2 regions of the Mesorhizobium sp. M5C.F.Cr.IN.023.01.1.1 genome follow, and region 1 is predicted to be linked to the other one. Evidence: riboswitches for the same ligand, from Rfam matches in the RefSeq annotation. Region 1 holds a riboswitch; the other holds the start of a gene.

Region 1 (4,402 bases):
TGGCGGACCGCATCGTTGTGCTCAAGGAGGGCCATATCGAGCAGGTCGGCACGCCGATGGATCTCTACAAGAAACCCGGCAATCTGTTCGTTGCCCAGTTCATCGGCTCGCCGGCAATGAACATCCTGCCGGCGACGATCGACAAATCAGGCGACCCGACCGTCGTCAGTCATGTCGGCGGGCGCAAGGCGACGGTGCCGATCGCCACGCCGGCGTCGGTGAAGGGCGCTTCGGTGAGCTTCGGCGTGCGGCCGGAGGATCTGATGATCGCCACCGGCGCGGATTATCTTTTCGAGGGCACGGTGGACTATGTCGAGCAGCTCGGCGAGGTTCAGCTCGTCTATGTCGACATCGGCCGCGCCGACCTGCCGCTGGTGACGAAGCTGCCCGGCAATGTCGAGGTCAAGCGGGGTGCTGCGCTGCGGTTGAATGCCGATGCCGGCGACCTGCATATTTTCGATGCCGACGGACATTCCTTCACACTCCACAAAGCGGAAGCAAAGGCAGCCTGAGGCCCGCGGCCTAACTGCTTGGTACAGGCAGTTTGGCGAAGGCAAAAAAACAAGAGCGGCGGGCAAAGCCCGCCGCTCTAACTCTTTGTTTTTCCGCAATTCCGGACGGAAAACCGCTATACACTTTTCCTGGAATTACTCCAATGCGTTCAGGTCGCTGTTAGCGGCCGAACAGGTTGCGGTCGCTGCCGTGGACAGGCTTCTCGTCAGCCGGAACCGGATTCTGCGCCGGGGCCGAATTCTGGATCGAAGCCGTGTAGCTGTCGACCGCAACGGCCGGTTGGTTGGCGCCGTTCGATCCATAATTGTCGCTGCCGGCAAATGCGCTGCCGGCGACGGCCAGAACGGCGGCGGTCGCAAGAACGATCTTCTTCATTTCAGTACTCCTGGATTTTTCGTGTTCCACCAGCGCGGCGGGCAAATGCCGCCGCTGCTGTTGGGATCGACATTAGTTGTTGCCGAAGAGGTTACGGTCGCTGCCGTGGACGGGCTTCTCGTCAGCCGGAACCGGCTTCTGCGCCGAAGCCGAATTCTGAATCGAAGCCGTGTACGAGCTGTTGTCGACTGCAGCGGCGGGCTGGTTGGCGCCGTTCGATCCAAAATTGTCGCTGCCGGCAAAAGTGCTGCCGGAGACGGCCAGAATGGCGGCGGCGGCAAGAATGATCTTCTTCATTTCTAGTACTCCTGGATTGTCGTATCCCCTCAGCGCGGCGGCCGCGGTCTTTATGAAAGACAACGCCGCTCTGCTGTTTGGGATCAGCTGTTAATTGTTGCCGAAAAGGTTGCGGTCGGCGCCCTGGACAACGGGCTTTTCAGCGTGAGCCGGCTTCTGAATGGAAGCCGTGTACGAGCTGTTGTCGACCGCAGCGGCCGGCTGGTTGGCGCCGTTGGACCCAAAATGGTCGCTGCCAGCAAAGGCGCTGCCGGTGATGGCCAGAACGGCGACGGCAGTAAGAGCAATCATTTTCATTTTTGGTACTCCAGTATCTTTAATTTTCCGTCCGTCTAGCGGGGTGTCTTGGGAGGAATTCGCGTCGTTCGGACAGCCCCGATGTGGGAAGGCCATTCGGCGGATTCCAATCACTAAGTTGTTCCGTGTGGACCAAGAATCTACACCTTGAAATTGTACCAGATGCTCCTAATAGCGTTATTTTACGTTTTGTTTTCAGAGGCTTATGCCAAAGGCGCCATTCGACCATTTGACGGATTGCCGGACCTGCGTTCACAGCCTCATGCACGCACTGTCAACAGAAACGAACCGTTCGGTTCGATTTTAGAAGCGGCTTAAAAACCTGTGTTGGAGTTGTTGTCGAATCATTAGGCATTTCGGCGCCCTGCAATGGCTAGATCCGGCATGCTTTCAGAACCGGCAGCGCTCGCAGCCGAATGCAATTTCATCCCCCTCAAATCCCGGCCAACAGGTTTCGCCGGCCGTGTCGCGCCGCATGGATACGATGTCGCTTTCATGCCGACAGTCAGCCGGCCGTCATGATTAGATCACGCCATCTCAGGTGCCGCTTTGTGACGACGAAGCGGAGAATTGGGAAGCCGGTCAGAACCCGGCGCTGCCCCCGCAACGGTGGTGGAGTTCAAGTCGCAACGGGAGACCACTGGGCCACAAGCTTGGGAAGGTGTCGCGATGAGTCCGCAAGGACACTCCAGAGCCCGGAAACCAGCCCGAGATTTCTAGACTCGACTGATCGCGGTGGGCGGTCAAGAGGTGGATAATGCATGTCTGGCCTGTTGCCGGCCTGCGAGCGATCCTTCCTCCATCACCACCAGTTCAGTCTTTGGAGCGACGTGCGTCCATTTGGACGCACAAAGTACGCTCCAAGACTTTGAATTGCGCATCGTGCTTTCCGAATCGATTCCGATTTCGGTCCGATGCGACGGCTATGAGGACAGGACATGGATGCGCGCAACGATATGCTGAGGCTCTTGCACGGCCGCAGGGAACGCTATTCGCTCGAGCAGCCCTTCTATACCGATGCCGATTTCTTCAAGCTCGACATGGAGCTGATCTGGTATCGCGACTGGCTGTTCATCGGCCACGATTGCGAGTTGCCGAAGCCGGGCAGCTACATCACTGCCCAGATCGGCGACTATCCGGTCGTGCTGGTCCGCGACCAGCAAGGCAGGATCAATGCCTTCCACAATTCCTGCCGGCATCGCGGCAGCCGCGTCTGCAACGCCGACAAAGGCACGGCGGCGAAGCTCGTCTGCCCCTATCACCAGTGGACCTACGAGTTGGATGGCCGGCTTTTGTTCGCAAGGCAGATGGCGGACGGCTTCGACAAGAGTCAGTTCAGCCTGAAGCCGGTGGCTTGCGAAAGCGTTGGCGGCTACATCTTCATCTGCCTGGCCAAGGAGCCTGCCGATTTCGCGCCGATGCGCGCCATGATCGAGCCTTACCTCCTGCCGCACCGGCTGCGGGAGGCAAAAATCGCCTTCGAATCGACCATCGTCGAGAAGGGCAACTGGAAGCTCGTCTGGGAAAACAACCGCGAGTGCTACCATTGCGCCGGCAACCATCCGGAACTGTGCAAGACATTCCCGGAAGCGCCGACCGTGACTGGCGTGCAGGGCGCCCATAGCGATCCGGAGATGCTCGCGCACTGGGCGAGATGCGAGGCGGCGGGCTTGCCGAGCAAGTTCCGCATCGATCCGGCCGGGCAGTATCGCGCCACCCGCGCGCCGCTGCTGCGCGACGCCGTCAGCTATACGATGACGGGTAAGCGCGCGGTGAGGAAGAACCTTTCCGACAGCGTTTCCACGGACCGTATCGGCTCGCTGCTGCTCTACCACTATCCGACGACCTGGAACCACATCCTCGGCGACCATGCCGTCACCTTCCGCGTGCTGCCGATCAGCGCCACGGAAACGGCCGTCACCACCAAATGGCTCGTCCACAAGGACGCGGTCGAAGGCGTCGATTACGATCTCGCCGAGCTTACCCATGTCTGGACCGAGACCAACGACCAGGACCGCCGCATCGTCGAGGAAAACGCCTTCGGCATCCTGTCGCCGGCCTATGAGCCCGGCCCCTATTCTGAACTGCATGAGGGCGGCGTCATCCAGTTCGTCGAATGGTACGCCTCCTTCATCGGGCCGCGCCTTGCCGAGGACGGCCGGCCGGCGTTGCGCAGCGTCGCCTGAGAAAGGTCAAGGGTGTGAATGCGATGACGGATCTCGGGCTCTACCGCCATCTTGACGAGATGGCGCCTTGGAACGACAGGCTTCAGGTGCTGGAAGTGATCGGCGTCAGCGACGAGGCGCCTGACGTGAAGACCTTCACCTTCCGCTCCGACAACCAGACCTGGTTCCGCTACAGACCGGGGCAGTTCGTGACGCTGGAACTGCCGACCACTGACGGCCCGCTGATGCGGACCTATACGCTGTCGTCCTCGCCGTCGCGGCCGTTCTCGATCGCGGTGACGGTGAAAGCGCAGGCCGGCAGCCTCGGCACACGCTGGATGTTCGACAATCTGAAACCCGGCGTGCACGTGAAGGCCTATGGGCCGGCGGGCGACTTTTCGCTGCACAGCCACCCCGCGGCCAAGTATCTGTTCATTTCGGCCGGCTCCGGCGTCACGCCGATGATGTCGATGCTGCGTTGGCTGAACGACTGCGCGCCATGGACGGACGTCGGCTTCGTCAATTGCGCACGAAAGCCCGAGGAGATCATCTTCCGCAAGGAGCTCGAACTGCTCGGCAGCCGCATGCCGGGCCTGTCGCTCGGCTTCATGATCGAGGAACGCTCCAGCCGCGAGGGCTGGTTCGGCCATATGGGCCGGATCGACGCGATACGGCTGCCGCTGCTGGCGCCCGATTTTCGCGAGCGCGAAATCTTCTGCTGCGGCCCCGACCCGTTCATGCGCGCCGTGCGGCAG
Region 2 (4,402 bases), on a different contig from region 1:
GCGTGGCAAGCCTCGTGGCAGCCGATATGGCGAGCGCCGCACCAGCGACCATGGCGAAGCGTTTCCAGAAACCGTTCCAGCGGATCTGTTTGCCATGGGCGAGGAACAGACTGACGCCGACCAGGAACAGGAAGGTCGAAGCGATGCAGCGCGCGTAGAATTTCCACCAGCCGAAGGCGGTCAGGCCGGGATCGGTGTAGCCGAAGAATTCGAGATCCCAGGTGAAATGGTAACTCGCCATGGCAAGCAAAGCGACGCCGCGGGCGACGTCGATGGCGATGATGCGCTTGGATCGGTCCTGAACGGTCGGCGTAGGAATGCTCATGGTCTCGCAATCTGATTCAGCACTGCAAGACGACTATCATGGTTGCCCCCGACAAAAGAAGGCGGGCCAACCCACTTCGATGTTCAGGGCTTAGGCTGAGGCGTTTCGTGCCGTTCGCGCACCCAGTTGTGGAAGCGATGCAAATTCATATTCCTCGGGCATCAGCACGCCGGCCTTGTGGCGCATCGAGCGCAGGCCTTTCTGGTTGATCTCGCAGATATTAGCGTCTTCCTCCAGCACCTGCCTGCCGAAGGCGACGATGTTGTCGATATCAGCCGTTGGATCGGCGAGCGCTTCGGGCGAAAAAAGCCATTCGGCGGTCAGTTCGGTCTGCTCCGAGCCGAGCGGCACCAGCCGCACGGTCCTGACATAGTCGACATGGCCGACGATGAAGGCTGGCTCCTGAGATGCTCCAGCCGACATCCCGGCTATTCGTTTGTCAATTGGGGCGAAAGCATTGCCGGATTCGGTCGTGATGCCTAATCATGCCGGAAGCGAAGGGATTGTGACATGACCGCACGACAGATGTCGCTAACAGCCGAACTGGTGGCGCGCTGTTGGCGCGAGATCGAGGATGCCGGTCCCAATCCGGACGCGGCGCATCTGGATGACCGCGACTATGACGCAATGCTCGACGAATTCCAGGCTGAACTCCCAGCCTCCGAACCGCTGTGGTTGTTCGGCTATGGCTCACTGATTTGGAAGCCGGAAATCGACCACGTCGAGGAACGTGTCGCCGTAGCGCGCGGCTGGCACAGGTCTTTTTGCATGAACATGACGCGCTGGCGCGGCACCAAGCAGAGCCCGGGGCTGATGATGGCGCTGGACCGTGGCGGACAGTGCAAGGGTGTCGCCTTTCGGCTGAGCGATGGCGATCGCCGCGCGCAGCTCGACAAGCTTTTTCGGCGTGAGGTGACGCTGAAGCCGACGAGCTATCGTCCGCGCCTGCTCTCGCTGGCAAGCGACAGCGGGCCGTTCAAGGCGCTGGCCTTCGTCATCAACCGCAAGGGGACGACCTATGCCGGACCGCTCGGGGAAGACGAGGTGGCCGAAAAGCTCTCCACATCCTGCGGGCACTGGGGATCAGGCGCCGACTACCTATACAACACGGTGAAAAACCTGGAAGGGCGCGGCATTCACGACCGCCATCTGTGGCGGCTGCAACAGCTGGTTGCCGAGCGGATCACTGCCTCGAAGCCTTGAGACCGCGTGGCGCATTCGCGCTGGTAGCTGGCGGAATTTGGTTTGCCGGGCGCGACGATCCTGCCTATAGTCGCAGCCGTCGTCGGTTCCGTTAGGGACCAAGAGGGAATGCGGTGAGGGTGAATTTCTGCCCAATGCCGTGGCTGCCCCCGCAACTGTGTGCGGTAGTCCGCTCCATATGCCACTGAAGAGTTTCTTCGGGAAGGTGGGGAAGGGCGTTGATCCGCGAGCCAGGAGACCTGCCGGCGACAGGAAAACTGACTTCTATGCCCTCGGGTGGAGGGCGAAAGGACAAGACATGAACACCGCTTCCGTCTCGCTCGGCGCTTCCGTCTCCTCGCAGTCGCGCTTCGTGCAGCTGGCGCTTGCTGCATTTCTCGGCATTTTCGTCATGGGCTTTGTCGGCTTCTCGCAAATCGATGCGGTCCACAATGCCGCCCACGACTATCGCCATTCGATGGCGTTTCCCTGCCACTGACGAGGGGCTGACATCATGACACTGTTTCGCAACGTCGTGTTCATCGCGGCGATCGCAGGGCTTGTGGCTGGCGTCGTTCTCGCCTGCATGCAGGCCTATGCCACCGTGCCGCTCATTCTGAAAGCGGAGGTCTACGAACAGGCCGGCGGTGGTCACACGCATGACCATGCCGCGGCGTCAGCCGCGAACGCCGGGGACACGAATGCCATGACCAGCGCGGCGCCAGCGCCGGCCGAAGCTGCCGCTCCGGAAGAGGAGGGCTGGACGCCGGCCGATGGCTTCGAGCGCTTCGCCTTCAATGTCGTTGCCAATGTGGTCACCGGCATCGGTTTTGCGCTGATCCTGGTCGCCGCTTCGGAGTTCGCCGGCGGCATCGGCAATTGGCGTCAGGGCCTGTTCTGGGGCTTTGCCGGCTTTGCCGTATTCACGCTGGCTCCGAACCTTGGCCTGCCGCCCGAATTGCCGGCGATGCCGGCGGCCGATCTCACCCAGCGCCAGATCTGGTGGACGGCGACCGTGATGGCGACCGCGGCCGGTCTTGGCCTGCTTGCCTTCCGCAAGTCGTTGCCACTGGCGCTGATTGCCGTAGCGTTGATCGTGGCTCCGCATATCGTCGGCGCGCCGCAGCCCGACAGTTTCGAATCGCCGATCCCAGAAGGCCTGCATCACCAGTTCGTGGTGGCGGTGACGCTGACCAATCTGGTGTTCTGGCTGGTGCTCGGCGCCATCGTCGGCGTGGTGCGTGGCCGCTTGACCGGCACGGCGACCGGCCTGCGCGACAGCTTTGCCTGATCGCATTGCCCCCGGCGGGGCGCTGACCCTGGTCATCGGCGGTGCGCGCTCCGGCAAGAGCGCGCATGCCGAAAAATTGGCGACGGCCTGCCCGGCGCCGTGGGCCTATATCGCCACGGCGCAAGCCTATGACGACGAGATGCGCGAACGTATTGCGCTGCATCGGTCGCGGCGCGGTGAGGGCTGGACGACCATCGACGCGCCGCTCGATCTCGTCGGCGCGATCGAGGCGCTGCCTGACGGCCGGCCCGTCCTGATCGACTGCCTGAGTTTGTGGCTGACCAACCATATGCTGGCCGAACATGACGTTGAGGCCGAATGCCGGGGGCTGGTGGATGTGCTGTCACGACCGCGCGGGCCGTGGTTCGTGGTTTCCAACGAGGTCGGCCAGGGCATCGTGCCGGACAATGCGTTGGCTCGCCGGTTTCGCGATGCCGCCGGCCGGCTCAACCAGCAAGTCGCGGCAGTGTCCGATACGGTGCTGCTGATGGTGGTGGGGCTGCCGCTCAAGGTGAAGTGACATGACTGATACTATCGATCCCACTGACGAGGAGCGCCATCGCGCCAAGATGGCCAAGCGCAAAGCGGTGCAGGACGCCGAGGTCGCGGCAAAGACGGTCGAGAAGGGGCTGCTGATCGTCAACACCGGGCCCGGCAAGGGCAAGACCACCGCCGCCTTCGGGCTGGCGCTGAGGATGCTCGGCTACGGCAGGCGCGTCGGCGTCGTCCAGTTCATCAAGGGCAAATGGCACACCGGCGAGAAGGACGCCTTTGCCGCCTTCGGCGACCGGGTCGTCTGGCACACGATGGGCGAGGGTTTCACCTGGGAGACACAGGATCTGAAGCGCGACATCGCCGCCGCCGAGGCGGCCTGGGCCAAGGCGCTCGAGCTGATGGCCGATCCATCGATCAGCCTTCTGGTGCTCGACGAGCTGAACATCGCGCTGCGCTACGATTATCTCGATCTCGACAAAGTGGTGGCGGCGCTGAAAGAGCGCCGCCAAAACCTGCATGTCGCCGTCACCGGCCGCAATGCCAAGCCGGCGCTGGTCGATGCCGCCGATCTCGTCACCGAGATGGGCGCGACCAAGCATCACTTTTCCGCCGGCGTGAAGGCACAGCAAGGCATAGAGTTCTGACCCGCGCGCTTGAGGCTTCAAGTTGCTTTGTGACGGCAATTATGCTATGGATTTATACATGGTGCTGATTTGCGCCAGCGACCCGCCGCCGAGGCGGGTTTTTTATTTTAGCCGATCTTGGCCGGTCGCGTTTCTGATCTGCATTGAACGTCGTCAGGCGGCGATGACAATCACCGACAGCAAGCCGAACAGCGCGATCAGCAAAAAGTCGGCGACCCGATAGAGTTTCAGCGCCCGCCTGATGTCGGCGCTCTCGGCATCGCGGTGGCCGCCTTCGCCCATGAACGCATCGTCGACCATGACGCCGTCATAGGAACGCGGGCCGGCGAGCGCCAGGCCGAGCGCGCCGGCCATCGCCGCCTCCGGCCAGCCGGCATTAGGCGAGCGGTGCTTTTTCGCGTCGCGCCGCACGGTGCGCCAGGCGTTGCCGGCATCGGCGCCCTTGACGAAGAAAGAGGCACCCAC

What was found. Region 1 has a riboswitch for cobalamin ahead of EOA78_RS22250 (aromatic ring-hydroxylating dioxygenase subunit alpha). Riboswitches for the same ligand answer to the same signal wherever they lie in the genome.
Region 2: it holds a riboswitch for cobalamin, as region 1 does, so the genes downstream of both, EOA78_RS21870 (CbtB domain-containing protein) here and EOA78_RS22250 (aromatic ring-hydroxylating dioxygenase subunit alpha) in region 1, are expected to answer to the same signal.

What each region holds. Positions count from the first base shown of each region.
Region 1 covers NZ_RZSU01000060.1:36,179-40,580, forward strand. Annotated here, with positions in the region: gene ugpC (sn-glycerol-3-phosphate ABC transporter ATP-binding protein UgpC) at 1-512, shown strand, start outside; gene EOA78_RS22235 (DUF680 domain-containing protein) at 673-888, opposite strand; gene EOA78_RS22240 (DUF680 domain-containing protein) at 961-1,185, opposite strand; gene EOA78_RS22245 (DUF680 domain-containing protein) at 1,276-1,482, opposite strand; cobalamin riboswitch at 2,005-2,208, shown strand; gene EOA78_RS22250 (aromatic ring-hydroxylating dioxygenase subunit alpha) at 2,421-3,668, shown strand; partial or broken gene EOA78_RS22255 (FAD-binding oxidoreductase) at 3,692-4,402, shown strand, end outside.
Region 2 covers NZ_RZSU01000058.1:36,590-40,991, forward strand. Annotated here, with positions in the region: gene EOA78_RS21855 (DUF1624 domain-containing protein) at 1-325, opposite strand, end outside; gene EOA78_RS21860 (SRPBCC family protein) at 416-748, opposite strand; gene EOA78_RS21865 (gamma-glutamylcyclotransferase) at 836-1,528, shown strand; cobalamin riboswitch at 1,595-1,790, shown strand; gene EOA78_RS21870 (CbtB domain-containing protein) at 1,827-2,006, shown strand; gene EOA78_RS21875 (CbtA family protein) at 2,022-2,798, shown strand; gene cobU (bifunctional adenosylcobinamide kinase/adenosylcobinamide-phosphate guanylyltransferase) at 2,791-3,318, shown strand; gene cobO (cob(I)yrinic acid a,c-diamide adenosyltransferase) at 3,320-3,937, shown strand; gene cbiB (adenosylcobinamide-phosphate synthase CbiB) at 4,091-4,402, opposite strand, start outside.